Regions from separate parts of the Streptosporangium sp. NBC_01469 genome, predicted to be linked through region 1. Evidence: riboswitches for the same ligand, from Rfam matches in the RefSeq annotation. Region 1 holds a riboswitch; each other region holds the start of a gene.
The links. A riboswitch is a leader RNA that binds a small molecule or an ion and turns the genes downstream of it on or off. The one in region 1 is predicted to bind cyclic di-AMP.
Positions count from the first base shown of each region.

Region 2: another riboswitch for cyclic di-AMP. It lies ahead of OG587_RS36240 (CHAP domain-containing protein); the one in region 1 lies ahead of OG587_RS20970 (C40 family peptidase).
Region 3: another riboswitch for cyclic di-AMP. It lies ahead of OG587_RS45635 (C40 family peptidase); the one in region 1 lies ahead of OG587_RS20970 (C40 family peptidase).
Region 4: another riboswitch for cyclic di-AMP. It lies ahead of OG587_RS43325 (hypothetical protein); the one in region 1 lies ahead of OG587_RS20970 (C40 family peptidase).

Region 1 is NZ_CP109465.1:4,696,751-4,701,263, reverse strand. Features, by position in the region: gene OG587_RS20980 (M48 family metallopeptidase) at 1-319, opposite strand, end outside; gene OG587_RS20975 (hypothetical protein) at 316-1,185, opposite strand; gene OG587_RS20970 (C40 family peptidase) at 1,405-1,968, opposite strand; cyclic di-AMP (ydaO/yuaA leader) riboswitch at 2,051-2,210, opposite strand; gene OG587_RS20965 (NAD(P)-dependent alcohol dehydrogenase) at 3,094-4,068, opposite strand; gene OG587_RS20960 (NADP-dependent oxidoreductase) at 4,092-4,513, opposite strand, start outside.
Region 2 is NZ_CP109465.1:8,338,313-8,342,825, reverse strand. Features, by position in the region: gene OG587_RS36245 (ABC transporter substrate-binding protein) at 1-674, opposite strand, end outside; gene OG587_RS36240 (CHAP domain-containing protein) at 1,117-1,812, opposite strand; cyclic di-AMP (ydaO/yuaA leader) riboswitch at 1,831-1,969, opposite strand; gene OG587_RS36235 (TetR/AcrR family transcriptional regulator) at 2,852-3,430, opposite strand; gene OG587_RS36230 (oxidoreductase) at 3,446-4,327, opposite strand.
Region 3 is NZ_CP109465.1:10,449,100-10,453,612, reverse strand. Features, by position in the region: gene serA (phosphoglycerate dehydrogenase) at 1-1,471, shown strand, start outside; gene OG587_RS45635 (C40 family peptidase) at 1,968-2,576, opposite strand; cyclic di-AMP (ydaO/yuaA leader) riboswitch at 2,564-2,797, opposite strand; gene OG587_RS45630 (3-isopropylmalate dehydrogenase) at 2,938-3,984, shown strand; gene OG587_RS45625 (branched-chain amino acid aminotransferase) at 4,159-4,513, shown strand, end outside.
Region 4 is NZ_CP109465.1:9,923,390-9,927,902, reverse strand. Features, by position in the region: gene OG587_RS43340 (carbohydrate ABC transporter permease) at 1-44, shown strand, start outside; gene OG587_RS43335 (carbohydrate ABC transporter permease) at 41-880, shown strand; gene OG587_RS43330 (DUF4253 domain-containing protein) at 1,117-1,863, shown strand; cyclic di-AMP (ydaO/yuaA leader) riboswitch at 2,124-2,270, shown strand; gene OG587_RS43325 (hypothetical protein) at 2,521-3,336, shown strand; gene OG587_RS43320 (alpha/beta fold hydrolase) at 3,632-4,492, shown strand.

The sequences.
Region 1 (4,513 bases):
GCAGCCACCACGGCCCCGGCAGCCGGCCGGCGAGCCGCGCGCCCAGCGGGGTGGCCACCAGCACCCCCGCCACGACCAGCGTCAGGCCGAGCGACAGGTAGCCGGGGAGGCTCACCAGCGCGTCGAACGTCTCGGCCCTGGCGATCTGCTCGGGGGTGAAGTCGCGGGCCGGGTCGGGGGCGACGGCCGGAGCCCCCTCCGCCAACGTCCTCCAGGGCGTGGTGAACGCCACGACCGCCAGCGTGGCCACCCCCAGGCCGGCCAGCGCCCCCCCCGCCGGCCGCACGCCCGAGGGCGCGTCCGTCGTGCTCAGCGTCACGTGAGTTCCTTCCTGAGGTAGTCGCGCCAGGCTCCGGTGAACTCGGCCACCGGCAGCCCGAGTGCGCTCCCGACATCGCTACCGTAGAGCCTCACCAGGGCCTTCTCCCCGAAGCGCTCCGCGACGAACCGGCAGGCGAGCCACGCCTCCTCGTACGCCTGCGCGAGCCGCGGCGCGCCGGGGGCGAAGTCGGCCGGGGCCGGGAGGCGGCCGGGCAGGACGCCCGAGCGCACCTCGGCGGCCAGCTCGGCGGCGGCCGTGCGCACCGCGATCCCGGCGTCGCGGTAGCCCGCGTAGTCGGCGAAGCCCTCCGACAGCCACATCGGCACCCGCCCGCCGCGGGTCGCGCCGGTGGCCACGTGGGCGAGCTCGTGGGTGATCACCACGTCTTTGCCGGTCGCGGTGAGCCTGGCGTATCCCGACGGCAGGACGATCACCCGGTCCGCGGTCGCCATCGCGGCCAGCCCGTGGGTGCTCCCGGCCCCGGCGAGCGCCGCGGCCTCGGCGTCGGTGGCGGGGAAGAGAATCACCGCGAAGACCGGCCCCCAGATCTCCGCGATCGTCGCGCGGGCCCGGTCGGCCCTGGCCGCCAGATCCCGCAGGACGGCGGCCGGGACGCCGTGGCCGATCACGAGGGAGTGCTCACCCCGGACGGTGACGGCGGCGCCCGGCCACAGGTCTCGGAGGTCGCGCGGGCTCGGGGTGGCGTCCGGGAGGGTCCCGGCGTCGTACGGGGAAAGGTGGCGGGGGACGCGCGGGAGCGGGGCGGCTCCGGCCAGGAGGGGTCCCGTCCCGGCGAACGGACCGGCGCTCATCAGCGCCAGCATCCCGGCGAGCACGGCGCGGCGCCCTTTCGGGACGGACATACGAGCCGATGGTACTCGACCGGCATGGAGCGGCCCCGGCCCTCCGCGGGGAGGGCCGGGGCCGCTTTTCCGTGCTCGGGCACGTGCCTTCGGGCGCGTGCCCGGACGCGGGCTCGGGCTCCTGTACTCGGACGCCGTACTTCGGACGCCGTGCTCAGGCGCGGGTCTCGGGTTCCGCGCTCGGCGCGCGGGCCCCGGGCTCCGTGCCCGGACGCGGGTTCAGGCTCCGGGTCGCACCGCTCCGGCGAAGGAGGACCTGTAGTAGCCCGCCAGCCTCACGATGCGAACCGTCTTGCCGCTGCTCGGCGAGTGGACCATCCTGCCCTTGCCGACGTACATGCCGACGTGGCCCTTCCCGCTGAAGAACAGCAGGTCACCGGGGTGCAACTTGCTCCACGAGACCTTCTTCCTGATCGACCTGTACTGGCTGTGCGTGACCCTGGGGAGGGACACGCCCGCCTTGCGCCAGGCGTATCGGACGAGCCCCGAGCAGTCGAACGCTCCGGGACCGGAGGCTCCCCACCGGTACGGATCGCCGATCTGCTTCTTCGCCGCCGAGACCGCCTTGCCGGCCCGGACCTTCTGCAGTGCCGCCCTACTCAGCTTGGTCTTGCCCTTGCCCTTGGCCTTCGCCGTGGTCGTGGCCCGAGTGGCGGTCTTCGTGGTGCTTTCGGCCTTCTCCGAAACGCCGGCCGCGCTGTTGACCAGGATCTCGGAGGGACCGTCCGCCGTCGCCTGCGCCGCCGTGGACCCGAGGGTGACCGCTCCGGCTGAGGCGGTCAACGTGAGGGCGATACCGCCGATGGAAAGGCGGAAAAGGCGCGACAGACGGGGGTTGTGCGGGGTGGTAGACAGGATTTCTCCTTGGGACTTCCACTGATGCCTACCGGGTTAGCTGACGGATTCGGGCTTGGAAGATGCCCTACGGCACAAATATGCCGATTCACCCCTGGCCACGCTGTGCTGGGCCTTTTGGGTCCCCGGTTCCATGCCTCCTGGCTGCATGGATTCGGCGGGCCGCCGTGATGAGCCCTGCCCCCGGGTGGGGGCACGGCGGCCGGTTGGATTTCTATAGGGACACCGGCCCGAAGACCGACATTCGCCGCGACGGCGTGGCTTGCACGTCGCGACGCCAGAAGTTACCCCGATCTCCAACTTTCGGCAAAGCATTCTCAAAATCAGGAGGTCGAACGAGCCTCTTGATCTTCCTGTTACCCCTGCTTAATGACTATTTATGCTATTGAGATATGACTCTCGTCACATCCTTCGCATCACACCCTGATAAATCACAATTCTGTAATATTCATCACACTTACCATGATCCAGGTTTGATCCCGGCGGATGGACCGTTCCCGGGCGATCGGCCGGACGACTTCGGCGCCCGGCGCACGCGCGGGCGCCGTGGATCACCCCCCGGAGACCCGCCTCGACGATCTTTAATCCGGCGGCGGGGGTGGACCCGCAACGGAACCGTTTCGTACGTTAAGCCGGTCCGGTCAGGTCAGAGGGGGCGCTGAACGGGGTCGGCAGGGAGTCGTCAACGTACGTTCCGGTTCTGGCGCAGACCGCTTTCGATCTTGATTGTGCGGAGGATCGCCCTGGTGGAGTGATGTTCGGTGATGGTGATCTACGTGTCCGGAAGTCCTCAGTAACGGACAAGATCGGATTATGGGTTATCAACACGAGTTCGTGAGCGCTATGTAATGGCCTGATCGCTTACCGCTGCAAAGAGACCAACCACAGTGCGTCGACCGTTACATACCTCACAACCCGCGAAGTGCCGATGCCAATCGGTAACTCGGCACTTCATTCTCATGATCCTGCCGGCCGTTGTTGGGGGTGACTGTCTGGATGGTCACGCAGATCTCGGTAGCCGAACTGGGCGCCCTGCTCGGTCGGTGCCGGTTGTCACTGAACGGGGCCGGGCTGATCGGCATCGTGATCAACCAGGACAGTGATCACTTTCTTGCCTCGAGCGTGGCCGGTCTCAGCTGCTTGGTGGGCGTGTCCGATGTCCTGCAGTTGGTAGATCTCCTCCACGATCGGGCGCAGCCTGCCCTGGTCGACGTAGTCGGCGAGTGCCGCCAGGTCCGTTCGGCGGGAGCGGGCCATCATCAGGCGCACGCGTGGCCCTGGCAGGACGGCCGAGCGCAACGCGAAGGCCATCGCATCGGCGGAGGTGGTCATCATCCTGCCGCGCGGGCGAAGCAGGCGCCGGTAGGCGTCGAGCGAGGTGCCATGGCAGTCGAGGATCACGTCGAAGTCGCCACTCAGACGGTCTGGGGCGGCGTAGTCGAGGGTATGGCCGGCGCCGAGGTCGCGGCAGAAGGCGTGGTTGGCCGGGCTGGCCACGGCGGTGACCTTGGCGCCCATGGCCTGGCCCAGTTGGATCGCGGCGCTGCCCACCCCGCCGCTGGCGCCGACCACCAACAGGTCTTCACCTGGCTTGAGCCGTACCACATCGCGTAGCGCACGCAACGCGGTCACGCCGACGCTGGGCAGGGCGGCTGCCCTCACCAGGCCAACTGTGGTCGGCGCCGCGCTGACGGCGGACGGCTTGGCAGTGAGGTATTCGGCCGCGGCTCCCGCGCGGCCCGCCACGTCGCCGAGGAATCCCCACACCCGCTGCCCGACGGCCAGGTCACTCACTCCTGCGCCGAGCGCGGTCACTTCGCCGGCGAAGTCCAGCCCGGTCCGTTTGGGGAAACGCCGCCCGGACATGATCTTCATGCCGCCGGAGCGGATCTTCACGTCGATCGGGTTGATGCTGGAGCCGTGCACGCGGATGAGCACCTCTCCGGCCCGGGGCTCAGGCGCGGGAACGGTGCGTACGGCCAGCTCCTCCGCGCTGCCGTACCGGTCGTATTCGACAGTGCGCATCATCGAAGATCCATTCATCGAAGGATTCATCGAAGGTCCATGGAGACGACGAGCTTGCCGCGGGTGTGTGCGGTGGCGAGGTCGCGGTAGGCCTGCACGGCGTCCTCGAGCCGGTAGCGTCTGCTGATCGGGTCGGGCAGTGTGCCTGCGACCGCGAGGGCCGCGATCGTGGAGAAGGTGTCGGGCCGGGCTGCGGTCGTGCCCATCACCACGGTTACCGTGAGGTCCTCGCGGGCGAACGCGGACGGCTCCGGGGTGCCGGGCGTGGTGCTGAGCAGGCGCCCTGCCGGGCGGATCGCCTTGGCAGCCCGCACCACTGCCTCGCCTTCGAGTGCCAGATTGACGACCGCGTCGACCCCCTCGGGGTGGCGGCGCAGGGTCTCTTCGACCACGTCGGTCGCGAGATAGTCGATCACGCCGGCCGCTCCGAGTCCTCGGACGTAGCCCT
Region 2 (4,513 bases), 3.6 Mb from region 1:
TTGTAGAGGGTGTTCGGGCCGTCGATGAACTTGGGATCGGTCTTGCCGGGGTTGGCGGCCTGGAACTTCTTCCCCACCTCCATGAAGGCGTTCCAGTCCGGCCATAGCTTGCCGACCTCCTCGCGCTCGGTGGGCAGGCCCGCCTTCTCGAACAGGTCCTTGCGGTAGCACATGGTCATGCCACCGATGTCGGTGCCCAGGGCGAAGAGCTTGCTGTCGGCGTTGATGCCGTTGTCCCACTTCGCCGCGGGGAAGTCGGCCTTGCGGCTGTCCAGCCCGTACTCGGCCAGGTCGGTGAAGAACTGCGGACGGGCCTTCATGAGGCCCATCGCGCCCTCGTCCAGGGCGATGATGTCGGCCGCGCCGCTGCCGGCCTGCAGACGCTGGAGCAGCTGCGGGAGGTAGACGTCCTCGAAACGGTCGGTCAGGTTCTGGTACTTGACCTGGATGTTCGGGTGCGCCGCGTTCCACGTCTCCACGGCCTTGTCGTAGCCGAAGTTCTCACCGCCGCCGAAGGTGTGCACGGTGATGGTCACCGGCTCGGCCGCGGCGGCGGAGCTACCGCCCGCGGCGGGCTCGGCGGGCTCGCTGGAACTGCACGACGTGATGGCCAGGGCGGTGGCCGCCATGACCGCGACGGCGGCGAGCCTGCCGTGCCGCTTGTTGTTCAACATTCCGGACCCCTCTCAGGTGGTCGCCCGAATCATTGGGAGGCGACATCGCGGACCGGTCCCCGACAAACGCGGTCCTCGCGACGAGGTCGTTCCTCAATGTGCTTTGGGAGCGCTCCCACGAAGAGTGGACGATGGGCAACCAGGACGTCAATATGCCGAAACTCAACCGTTACATCCGGCTGTTTTAGGTGGGACTATCAGCATGAAGTGGGGATATACCACCCATACGGGTTATTGGGAGCGCTCCCATCTCATGGACATACAGTCGGGGCATTTCGTGTCCGTGTGGGGGCTCGCGGGGAGAGTGGAGGCGGCGGGGGACGGAACGCCGTCAGGGGCACCGCTCGTTCGAGCGGTGCCCCTGGGAGCGTGCGGACCGGCCCGCGTTCACCGGCGGGGGAGCCGGGTGCCCGCGCCGTGGGGGGCGCGGGGCGGGTGCGGGTCAGTTGGAGTAGACCGGGTAGCCGTAGCCGACGACCTGGGAGACGGGCCTGACGCGCTGCTCGACGTCGCCGTTGCCGGTGTTGCCCTCGATCGTGGTGATCGTGCCGTCCCCGTTGTCCTTCTTCACGAAGCCGACGTGGTCGATGCCGTCGATGCTCTTGCCGCCGGCCCAGTCGAAGTAGACGACCGCGCCAGGGGTGGGGATGGTGCCCCAGTGTCCGTTGTTCTTGAACCACTTGGCGTGGGCGACGGTGTAGGCGTCCCAGCCCATCGTGGGGCGGATGCCGGCCATCTCGCCGACCCAGGAGACGAACATCGCGCACCAGGGGGCGTTGGCGTAGTCGTACACGGTGTTGCCGCCGTCGCGGGCGAGGGTCTCCTTGGCGCGAGGGGTCGACATGTACCAGGAGTGGAACTTGGTCCCGCCGCCCTGGGCGTTCTCGCGGACGCCGATCTGCTTCGAGGCGAGGTCCAGGACCTGCGCGGCGGAGACCTTGGGGAGCCTCTCGGCCGCGATCTGGAGCGGGGTCTTCGCGGACTTGGAACTCTGGGCCTTGGCGTCGACGGGCGGTGCGTTCACGACGCCGTGACCGTCGGCCAGAGCTACGCCGGTGGTGCCGGTCGCCAGGACGGCACACGCGCCCAGGACGGCGCACACCGCACGGGGGGTGGAGATGAGGCGATGCTTAGTCATACGGGGGTTCGACTCCTTGCTTCGCTTCCATTCCGCCTACCGGGTTAGCTGACGGGTTCGGGCTGGGAAGTGCCCTACGACGCACGAGTGCGTTGATTCACCCCAGGAACGTGGTTCCCCGGTTCCGCAAACCTCGCGGATTCGGCGGCCGTGCTCACCGATGGCGGAGGGTTCCGCCGGGTGGAGCGCGGTCGGGCAATGTGACGGCAATGCGCAGACCTGGATAGACCTAGACAATTGCCATGAACAGGACGAACGTACGCCAACAGGACAGACGATTACAAGTAGGACACATTGCCCTGACTTGGCGGTACGTCCGAAATAAGGCGGTACGGCGAGGTGTTACCCGGCGCGGGACAGGGAGTGGATCATGCTCGTCCGGTGCCGGACGCGCCTTCCCTCTGCGGGCGGGACGGTGTCCGGAATCCCCTGCGTCCACGGCGATCCAGGCTTTCCGGACCCGCCTGCGAGGCGTCGGGTGGGGGGTGCTATCGCGCGAGGAGGGAGCCCCCGATCGACGGTGATGCGCCCGACATATTATCGAACAAGTATTCGATAGTAAAAAGTATACGGATGGTAGGGGTTCTCCCATGGAAGAGCTGGGGGCCACACCCTGGGATCCGGCGGCTCGTGGCCGCGTCCTGAGGGGTTTTCGCAGCTCAGGAGGGTGAGATGGAGTCGTCGGCGGGTCTCGCCGCCCGAAGGGTAAAGGAATGCGCCCCCGAAAGGGCTCGACGCCCGCGAAGGTAAAAGCGCAAGGTAAAGGAACACGCTTTCCGGGAGGCCTCGCCGCCCGCGAACGGTAAAGGCGCGCGGGGCGAGGGAACGCGTCTCCGAAAGGGGTTCGCCGCCCGCCGGGAGCGAGGAAACGTGCCTCCGCGCTCTCGTGCCTCCGCGCTCTTGTGCCTTCGTGCCTTCGTGCCTTCGTGCCTTCGTGCCTTCGTGCCTTCGCGCCGGAGCGGGCGCCGGGCGCTCCGGGTTTCAAGTCCTCGAGCTCACGGCCCCGTGTCCGCAGGTCTCAGGTCTCAGATCTCAGATCTCAGATCTCCGAGCCGGACCACGCGCGGAACAGTGGGAGCAGGAACCGGTCGACCGTCTCCTCGACGAACTCCCGGTCCAGCGGCTTTCCGGTGAAGAACAGCCGGTACCACACCAGCGCCTCGGTGACCTTCCTGAGCTCCGCCGGGTCCACCGGTCCCGGCAGCTCGCCGCGCTCCCTGGCGCGGTCGAGCAGCGGGGTGGTGCCCGTGATGTCGGCGCGGGGCACGTTGTCGCGCAGGGCGGCGGCCAGGTCGGGGGAGGTGAGGAGCGCGGGGAACAGGCCGAAGATCATCGCGTGTTTCCGCTCCAGGATCCGGCAGAACCCGTCCACGACCTCGATCAGGTCCCCGCGCATCGATCCGGTGTCGGGCGGCGGCGCGACCTCGATTTCGAGGTGGTTGCAGATCAGGTCCACGACCAGCGCCTCCTTGCCCGGCCAGCGACGGTAGATCGTGGCCTTGCTGGCGCTGGCCCGCCTGGCGATCTGGTCGACGGACATCCGGTCGTATCCGACCTCGGACAGCAGCTCCAGAGTCGCGTCGAGGATCGCCCGTTCCCGCGCGGGATCGAGACGCAAGGTGCCTCCGGTGGTTCACGAGTCCTGTCTGATCTCCCAGAATCGTACGCCGGTCAGCTCCTCCGACCTCTCCCAGAGCCTCGCGGCCACGGCCGCGTCCAGCGCCTTCGGTGAGGGACGCAGCGGTTTCGGCCCCGGCCCGACGTACTGCCCGCCCCTCGCCTCGGGAGAGGTCGCCGCGTACAGGGACGGCAGGGCGCCCTTGGCGGGCGGCTGCAACAGCAGGCGCAGCAGGGCGTTGACGGGGCGGGTGAGGGCGCCCGCCTTCATGATGCCGGTGGCCGTCATGCCCGGGTGGGTCGCCAGGCTCAGCAGGGCCGCTCCGGAGGCGTCGGCACGGCGCTGCAGCTCCAGGGCGAACAGCAGGTTGGCCAGCTTGGAACGGCCGTAGGCGGAGAACCTGCCGTACCGGCGGTCGAGGGCCAGGTCGTCGAAGTCGATCGCGCCGACGGAGTGGGCGTCGCTGGAGACCGTGACCACCCGGGCGGCGGGGGCGGCCAGCAGGCGCGGCATGAGCAGCCCGGTCAGGGCGAAGTGCCCCAGATGGTTGACGCCGAACTGGGTCTCGAAACCGTCGACGGTGGTCCGCCGGGGCATCGGGCCCACTCCGGCGTTGTTGACCAGCAGGTCGAGCGGCCCGTCGACCGTCTCGGCGAACGCGCGCACCGAGCGGAGGTCGGCCAGGTCGAGCGCCCTCACTTCGACCGCCGCCTCCGGCGCCGCCGTCCGGACCGTGTCGAGCGCGGCCCGGCCCCGGTCCGCGTCGCGCGCGGTCAGGACGACGCGGGCGCCGTGCCTGGCCAGTTCGAGTGCCGTCGGCACGCCGATGCCGCCGCTCGCCCCGGTGACCACCGCGACGGAGCCGGTCAGGTCGGGAATCTTGTCGGGTGTCCACATCGCTCGCTCCTCGTGGCGGATCGACGGACGAATCGGGGGATGGATCATGTGGTGTACGAAACGGTTCCGTACACCACGGTAAAGGTCGATAAGATCATCGGCAAGCGCGCGTGGTCGGCTGTTCACCCGCAGTTCCCGGGCGCTTAAGGCCACCGGGTTAGGTTGTGGCAGTCGTGAACGGGTCAT
Region 3 (4,513 bases), 5.0 Mb from region 1:
CCTCGCCGACGTGGACGCGCTCATCGTGCGCAGCGCCACGCAGGTCGACGCCGAGGCGATCGCCAACGCTCCCAAACTCCGCGTCGTCGCCCGCGCGGGCGTCGGCCTGGACAACGTCGACGTGGAGGCCGCCACCAAGGCCGGCGTCATGGTCGTCAACGCGCCGACCTCCAACATCACCAGCGCCGCCGAGCACACCGTCGCCCTGATCCTCGCCTCCGCCCGCAACGTCGCCCAGGCGCACTCCGCGCTCAAGGGCGGCGAGTGGAAGCGCTCGAAGTACACCGGCGTGGAGCTCGACGAGAAGGTCGTCGCCATCCTCGGTCTCGGCAAGATCGGCCAGCTGGTCGCGCAGCGCCTCCAGCCGTTCGGTGTCGAGCTGATCGCCTACGACCCCTACCTGCAGCCGGCCCGCGCCGCCCAGATGGGCGTCCGGCTGGTCTCGCTGGAGGAGGCCCTGAGCGAGGCCGACTTCATCACCGTGCACCTGCCCAAGTCCAAGGAGACCATCGGTCTCATCGGCGACAGGGAGCTCCACGCGGTCAAGCCGAACGTGCGCCTCATCAACGTCGCCCGCGGCGGCATCATCGACGAGAACGCCCTCTACTCCGCGATCAAGGAGGGGCGCGTCGCCGGCGCCGGCATCGACGTGTTCCCGAAGGAGCCGGTCACCGACAGCCCGCTCTTCGAGCTCGACCAGGTCGTCGTCACCCCGCACCTGGGCGCCTCCACCCACGAGGCCCAGGAGAAGGCCGGCACCCAGGTCGCGCGCAGCGTGAAGCTCGCCCTCGCCGGGGAGTTCGTGCCGGACGCGGTCAACGTCCAGGGCGGCGCCGTCGCCGAGGACGTCAAGCCGGGCCTGCCGCTCGCCGAGAAGCTCGGCCGGGTGTTCACCGCCCTCGCGGGCGAGGTCGCCACCAAGCTCGACGTCGAGGTGCGCGGCGAGATCGCCTCCCACGACGTCCGCGTGCTGGAACTGGCCGCGCTCAAGGGCGTCTTCACCGACGTGGTCGAGGACTCGGTCACCTACGTCAACGCCCCGCTGCTGGCCAAGGACCGCGGCGTGTCGGTCGAGCTGATCACCAGCTCCGACAGCCCCGACTGGCGCAACGTCGTGACGGTCCGCGGCGTCCTCGCCGACGGCCGCGCGATCTCGGTCTCCGGCACCCTGTCCGGGCCGAGGCAGATCACGAAGATCGTCGAGGTCAACGGCTACCAGATGGAGATCGAGCCGACCGACCACCTGTCGTTCTTCACCTACACCGACCGCCCCGGCATCGTCGGCGTGGTCGGCCGCATCCTCGGCGACCACTCGATCAACATCGCCTCGATGCAGGTGGCCCGTGACGCCAAGGGCGGCAAGGCGCTCATCGCGCTCACCGTCGACACCGCCATCCCGGCCGAGGTGATCGACCAGATCGGCTCGGAGATCGGCGCCGACAGCGGCCGTTCCGTCGACCTGGCCGACTAGCCGTCCCGCCGATGTGGCCGCCGCCCCGGAGACCGGGACGGCGGCCACATTTCGTCTCAGCATGTGAGAAGTGTGTACGCCGGGCGAGACGGCGTTTCCGTGGCCAGGTAACCTGGAATGAAATGCGCCAGGTTCTTGCCATTCCTACCTGCCGCGGCGGGGCCTGACAGGGGCAGGCCGGCGACTCGCCGCGGTGTCGTGGCGCCTGCCGGCTCCAAGCCCCCGTCGGCGGTCCGTGATCCGGACCCGCGACATCAGGCCTGGTCGGAGTCCCGACCGGAGTCTCGACCACCTTCCTTGCTCGCATGCGACCGAGACGAGATTCGCCATGTACGACATGTATCCCTGGAACCGTCCCGACGAGACCGAGGACGAGGCCATCGACGCGCTCCAGACCGCTCTGGACCGCAGGGACAACGGTGGTGCGCCCACCCGCTGAGCCCGTTCTCGCCGCCGGGGTCTCCACGGCCTTCCGGCGGTGACCCGCCGGCGTGTCTCATCCGCCGGTCACTGTTTCGGTCGCGAGCTTGACCCGCTCGGTCAGCTGAACCCCCTGCGGGTCGGGGCGCACCGCGCCGGCGAAGGAGTCGCGGCGCCAGGAGTCGAGTTTCTCCTCCTTGACCACGTCGCCGGTCTGCGGGGCGTGGACCATGTAGCCGGGCTTGGTGATCATGCCGACATGGCCGAGGCCGCTGAAGAAGACCAGGTCGCCGGCTCTGAGATCCCTCCAGGCGATCTTCTTGGGGAACGCGTCGTACTGGTCGTAGGTGACGCGGGGGAGCTTGATCCCGGCGGCGCGGTAGGCGCGGAGCATCAGGCCGGAGCAGTCGAAGCCGCCGTGGCCGGTGCCACCCCAGACGTAGGGCGTTCCGCGCTTGGACATCGCCCAGTCCACGGCTTTCTGCCAGGCGGGCTTGACGTTCGTGGCCTTCAGCGCCTGCTTCAGCGCGGGGGTGTTGAGCGCGGCGGGCCCGGGGCCCGGGGGTGGGGAGACGGCCAGGGCGGCGGGCGAGGTCGCGAGCACCGCGGCGCCGGCGACGATCATCGAGGCGGAGATGGACAGGACGCGGGGGAGAACTGTGCCGGACAGGATGATTCCTTCCATAAGGCCGGCCGGGTGAGCTGTCGGGCTCGGGCGTGGAGGCCGCCCTACGGCGCGAGAACGCGCTGATTCGCCCCAAGGAATCCGCGTGATGGCGAGCGGGAACGCGCTCCGGGGGAGGAGCGGGGTTCCCGGGGGCCCGGCGGATTCCGGAAAGAGTGGTTCCCCGGCTCCGTGCGGGCCCGGTAAGGGGATGGCCCGTACGGATTAGGCATTGATGTGAATGGGAGGACCATAACGAAACCTCCCGAAAGGGTCAATACCGAGCAAAAAAGGACAAAGCGATCAGGCGTGTCACCGCGCGGTCACGTCCGAGGAGTGAGACCGGTGTTCGATCACCGAGACGGACCGGTAGGGTGCCTGCATGGATTCGCGTAACATTCGCCTGGCGGTCATCCCCGGGGACGGAATCGGAGTCGAGGTCGTCACCGAGGGACTGAAGGTCCTCGAAGCGGTCGGCACGAAGGTGGAGACCACCACCTACGACCTCGGCGCCAAGCGCTACCACGAGACCGGCGAGACCCTGCCGGACCCGGTCCTCGACGAGCTGCGCGGATACGACGCGATCCTGCTCGGCGCGGTCGGCGACCCCAGCGTGCCCCCGGGCATCCTGGAGCGCGACCTGCTGCTCAAGCTCCGCTTCCAGCTCGACCACTACGTGAACCTGCGTCCGGTCAAGCTCTTCCCCGGCGTCGAGACACCGCTGGGCAAGGCCCGCCCCGAGGACATCGACATGGTCGTCGTCCGCGAGGGCACCGAGGGCCTGTACGCCGGAGCGGGTGGCGTCATGCGCCGGGGCACGCCGCACGAGATCGCCACCCAGGAGTCGCTGAACACCGCCTACGGCGTCGAGCGCGTCGTGCGCTACGCCTTCGACAAGGCGCTCGGCCGCCCCCGCAGGAAGCTGACGCTGGTCCACAAGACCAACGTGCTCACCTACGCCGGTGACCTCTGGGCCCGCACCTTCGACCGCGTCAGCCTGGAGTATCCCGACGTCCAGACCGACTACTGCCACGTCGACGCGGCCTCGATGTTCTTCGTCAGCCAGCCGGAGCGCTTCGACGTGATCGTCACCGACAACCTCTTCGGCGACATCCTCACCGACATCGGCGCGGCGATCGCCGGTGGCATCGGCCTCGCGGCCAGCGGCAACGTCAACCCCGACCGCACCGCGCCGAGCATGTTCGAGCCGGTCCACGGCAGCGCCCCCGACATCGCGGGCCGGGGCAAGGCCGACCCGACCGCCACGATCCTGTCGGTCGCCATGCTCCTCGACCACCTCGGGATGGCCGCCGAGGCCGCCAGGGTCGAGCAGGCCGTCGCCGACGACCTGGTCGAGCGGCCGGCCGGACGGGCCGGCCGGACCACCCACGAGATCGGCGACGACATCACCGCCCGAGTAGCCGGCTGAGGAAGCCGCCTCCCTCTACCCCGACGCGCCTGGCGGCTCACCCGAGCCGCCAGGCGCGTTTTTTGTTTCTCCAGCACTGCCGGTTTTCGGCATGGATGGAGTAGTTTCCCGTTACCCGGTCCGACGCAGAATGGACCAGAGGGTAAGCCAGACACCAAGAGAAGGATCCGTGCGATGACCACCGCTCAGAAGCTCAGCTTCGACGTGCAGCTCTCCGACCACGCTCGCACCGCGGCAGAGCGCGAGCAGGTACTGGCGAGCCCGGGGTTCGGTCAGGTCTTCACCGACCACATGATCTCGATCGACTACACCGAGGGGGAGGGCTGGCACGACGCCGCGCTCGTGCCGTACGGCCCGCTCAGCCTCGACCCCGCGACGTCGGTCTTCCACTACGCGCAGGAGCTTTTCGAGGGACTCAAGGCCTACCGCCAGGAGAACGGCACGATCGTGACCTTCCGGCCGGAGGCCAACGCCGCCCGCTTCAACACCTCCGCGCGGCGGATGGCCATGCCCGAGCTGCCCGAGGAGA
Region 4 (4,513 bases), 5.2 Mb from region 1:
TCTTCTACATCCGCGCCCTCTACCGTACGGGGGAGAGGTTGTGAGCAGATCCCGCCTGGCCGCCAACGTCGTGGCGCTGGTCGCCGCGTTCGTCACCCTCTTCCCGATCTACTGGATGGTGCTCTCGGCGCTCAAGCCCACCGGGGAGATCCAGTCGCTGGAGGTGCGCCCGTGGACCCTGGCGCCGACCCTCGGCCATTTCCAGCGGGTGCTCGGCGGCGAGAACTTCGGCCGCTACCTCCTCAACAGCCTGGGCGTCGCCCTGACGGTCGTCGTCCTGTCCGCGCTGGTGGCCTTCCTCGCCGCGGTCGCGGTGACCCGGTTCCACTTCCGGTTCCGTACGACCGTGCTGATCATGTTCCTGGCGGCGCAGATGGTGCCGGTGGAGGCGCTCACCATCCCGCTGTTCTTCCTCGTCCGCGACCTCGGCGCGGTGGTTCCCGGGGTGGGGCTCAACACCCTGGGCTCGCTCGTCTTGGTTCATCTGGCGTTCTCGCTGCCGTTCGCCATCTGGATGATGAGGGGGTTCGTGGCCGCGGTGCCCGAGACGCTGGAGGAGGCCGCGATGATCGACGGTGCGAGCCGGCCGGTGATCCTGTGGCGGATCATCTTCCCCCTCGTCGCGTCGGGACTGGTCGCCACGAGCGTCTTCTCGTTCATCACCGCCTGGAACGACTTCATCTTCGCCAGGACCTTCATCATCTCGGCCAGGGACAACCAGACGCTGCCCGCGGCCCTGCTGGTCTTCTTCAAGCCCGACGAGAACGACTGGGGCGGCATCATGGCGGCCTCGACGCTGATGACCGTTCCCGTGCTGATCTTCTTCGTGGCCGTCCAGCGCAGGCTGGTCGCCGGCCTGGGCGGGGCGGTGAAGGACTGACACCCGCCCGGCTCCGTTCCTCCCTGTACCGATAATTTTTGCCTGGACCAGGGCAGAACTGTCCCTCGGGATGGTTGACAGGCCAAAATTGGTCCGTGGTCAGGATCGGATCGGTAGAGATGAGCGATTGCGAGCGTGGGCAACTTCCGCCAGTTCTGGGTCAGCTGTTCGCCGACGGAGCCGATGGAGCCGACGGGAGCGAGGGGGCCGGCGGAGGTGAGGGCCGGAGGCTCTCGGTGGAGCTGCCACCGGGGGACGTGGTCTGGCCCGACCCCGGTTACGCTCAGCTCGCGGTCCGTCGCCGTCCGGCGTTCTGGCTCAGCGAGGTGGCGGTCTCCGGCGAGTACTGGGCCCGGTTGAGGGCCCAGCACGGGCAGTCGGGCCTGTGGCCGGTCCTGCTGGAGGACTCCGTCCAGCCCTGGTCGGCCGGCCAGATCGCCCCGGACACCGCGAGCCAGATCGACAACTACCACGCCGCCGCGTTCATGGCCGAGGTGTGGTCCGACTGGATCGCCAAGGCCAATCTCGACCAGCTCGAACTGCTCGACCCCTTCGGGCCCGAGTGTCCCGGCCCGGCCCCGTCGGGAAGGCTCGCCGCCGATCCCGGCGTGGTCGCCGACTGGTACGCCGGGCTGGTGGCCGAGCGCAGGACCCCGCTCGGGCTCGTCGCGGTCGAGCGCGGGGCCGACGCGCTCGCCGTCATGGGCTGGCAGGGCGCCCTGAACCACAACGAGTGGATGGTCCCGCTCGCGGCCGTCGTGCGGAGCTGGGAGGACAGGTTCGGGGTGCGGGTGGTCGGCATGGGCTTCAACACCCTCGACCTCAGCGTCGCCGCGCCCCCGACGACCTCCGAGCACGCCTTGCACGTCGCCGCCGAGCACTGGACGTTCTGCCCCGACAGCATCATCCAGGGGGCGGGGAGCCTCATCGACTACGCCGAGCAGATCAAGGGCAGGAACGCCTGGTCGTTCTGGTGGGACTGACCGGCCCGGGTTGACCCGCGGGGTGCGGACTCCCTCGCGTGGGTCTCCGGGCATGGGTGCCCCGGGGTGGATTCCACGATCGGGGCGACATTCGTGCTGGTAGGGCGGGTGTTGGCCTGGCGGGGTGATCGATGAGGCTTTCTTGAAGCTTGCAGGTAGATCTTCTGGGGTTTTCATGGCGTTTGCTTTGCTTTGTCCGTTTTGGGAGGTAGTGTCCACTGTTATCGGTTGGCGACCTGCCCTTCACAAGAGGGAGCGGCCGGCCGACGTCGAATCCCGAGGGCCCACTGGGCTCCGGAGCCGGGGAACCAGTTTTCCGGGGTGAATCCGCCGCGAGCGCGCAGCGGTAGGGCAACTCCACCGCCCGAACCCGTCAGCTAACCCGGTAGACGAGATGGAGAGGAGATCCCCTCATGGATCACCGCGTCACCACGTCGGTGCACCCCCTGTCCGCGCCGACCACCTGAACTTTCACCCCCACCCCCGTCCCCCCGACCTCGCCGCCGCGTCTGATCGCGGCATCTTCAGGACCGTGCTCCGCGTAGCGATTGGTTGATCCGGCTACGCCCCCTTTTCCGACGAGCGCGTCCCCGCCGGTGCACCCCTTCGGTGTTCGCACCTGGCCGCCCCGTTCCCTCGCGAAAGAGCCACTTCTCCATGCACCCCTTCTTTGGTCTGCACAAGAAAAGCCTGAGCAAGTACCTCCCGCGTAACAACGCCCCCCTCAAGCGCGGCTTCGCCGCCGCCACCCTCGTCGGTGCGAGCGTCCTCGCCTCCGTCGGCGTCGCCTCGGCGCTTCCGGCCCACGCCTTGGCGGCCCCCACCCGCCTCGCCGCCGACCCCGCGGTCGGTGCGCCGGCCGGTGCCGAGGCCGTCCTCCTCCAGGGTGCGACCACGGCCTCCTACTTCTGGGACGACTCCTCCGGCCGGGCCGGTGACACCGGACTGCCCGCCAGTGGCAGGCCGATGCAGAAGGGCATGATCGCCAGCCCGAGCTGGCCCCTGCTCACCGAGGGCTACATCCTCTACAAGGGCAAGAAGGCCAGGTTCTTCGTCGGCGACCGCGGCCCGGGTAACCCCTCGAACCAGGGCATCATGGTCGACATCGACGCCAAGACCTTCGCCGACCTGACCGGCGGCACGTTCAACGCCGGCACGCTCGGCGTGGACGGCAACGGTGGCATGGGCCACATCGACATCCAGTACGTGGTCACCAAGTGGGGCGACGGCACGGGGATCAAGAACCACCCCGTGGCGTTCTCCACCGGTGCCTGGGGCCGCAAGGACACCAGCCCGGCCAGGCCGCCGGCGACCGTCTTCGCCATGGCGAGGCAACTGGGGATAGGCCTGAAGACCCAGCTGGTGAGCGCCGAGGCGCGGCCGTGGATCGGCAAGCCCAAGGTCATGGTCGAGCCCGTCTCCGCGCACGTCCCGACCGGCACGGCCGCCGGGCCCGGCGTCGGGAAGAACTGACCCCGCTCGCGCGAGAACCGGGCCGATGCCGACCCCGTTCACGCGAGCGGGCGGATGCCGACCCCGTTCACGCGAGCGGGCCGATCCGGAAGGACCGGCTCGCGCGGGGGCCGTCCGAGAAACGACCGATCCGCTCACGCGCGCTCGCGAAGGCCGGGGCGGGGCCTGACGGGGGGCCGCGGCCCGCTCGCGCGGGGGCGATCCTGGGACACCGGTGGGGACCACCCCGCCGGTGTCGCGTTTCCCCCCGAATGGCATTCTGTCCCGCACAACCAGTACGGACGGTAGGAGTGCCATGACTCTGCGAGCCCCGGCGAACGGCATCGAGATCGCCTACGAGACCTTCGGCTCTCCGGAGGCTCGCCCCCTCCTGCTGATCACGGGCCTCGGCTGCCAGATGATCCAGTGGGACGACAGGTTCTGCGAGCTGCTCGCGGACCGCGGCTACCACGCGGTGCGCTTCGACAACCGCGACAGCGGCGAGAGCACCCACCTCGCCGAGGCGGGGACGCCCGCCCTGGACGGGAGCGGGGAGGTCCCCTACCTGCTGGACGACATGGCCGACGACGCCGCCGGGCTGCTCGACGCGCTCGGCTGGGACACGGCCCACGTGGTCGGCCTCTCGATGGGCGGGATGATCGCGCAGTCACTCGCGATCCGCCACCCGCACCGGATGCGCAGTCTCACCTCGATCATGTCCACGCCGAGCCCGCAGGCCGCCCTGCTGACCGACCCGGACGTGCTCATGCCGGCCTTCACGCCCGACCGCGAGAGCGCGATCCGGCGGGCCCTCGACAACTGCGCCGTCGTCGGCTCGCCCGGCTACCCGTTCGACCGGGAGTGGAACGCCGAGATCGCCGGGCTGGGCTACGACCGGTCGTACGACCCGGCGGGCACGGCCAGGCAGGTGGCCGCGATCATGGCCTCCGGTGACCGTGCGCCCCGGCTCAAGGAGCTCGCGATTCCGGCTCTCGTGCTGCACGGGGAGGACGACCCGCTCGTCCCGCTGCCCGCCGGAATCGCCACGGCCGACGCGATCCCCGGCGCCCGGCTGATCACCTTCCCCGGCATGGGCCACGACCTGCCCGCCGAGCTCTGGCCCTCCTTCGTCGACGCGATCGACGAACTCACCACCTTCGCGGACTCGGGACGGTGACCTCCGGCACGCCCGTCACCG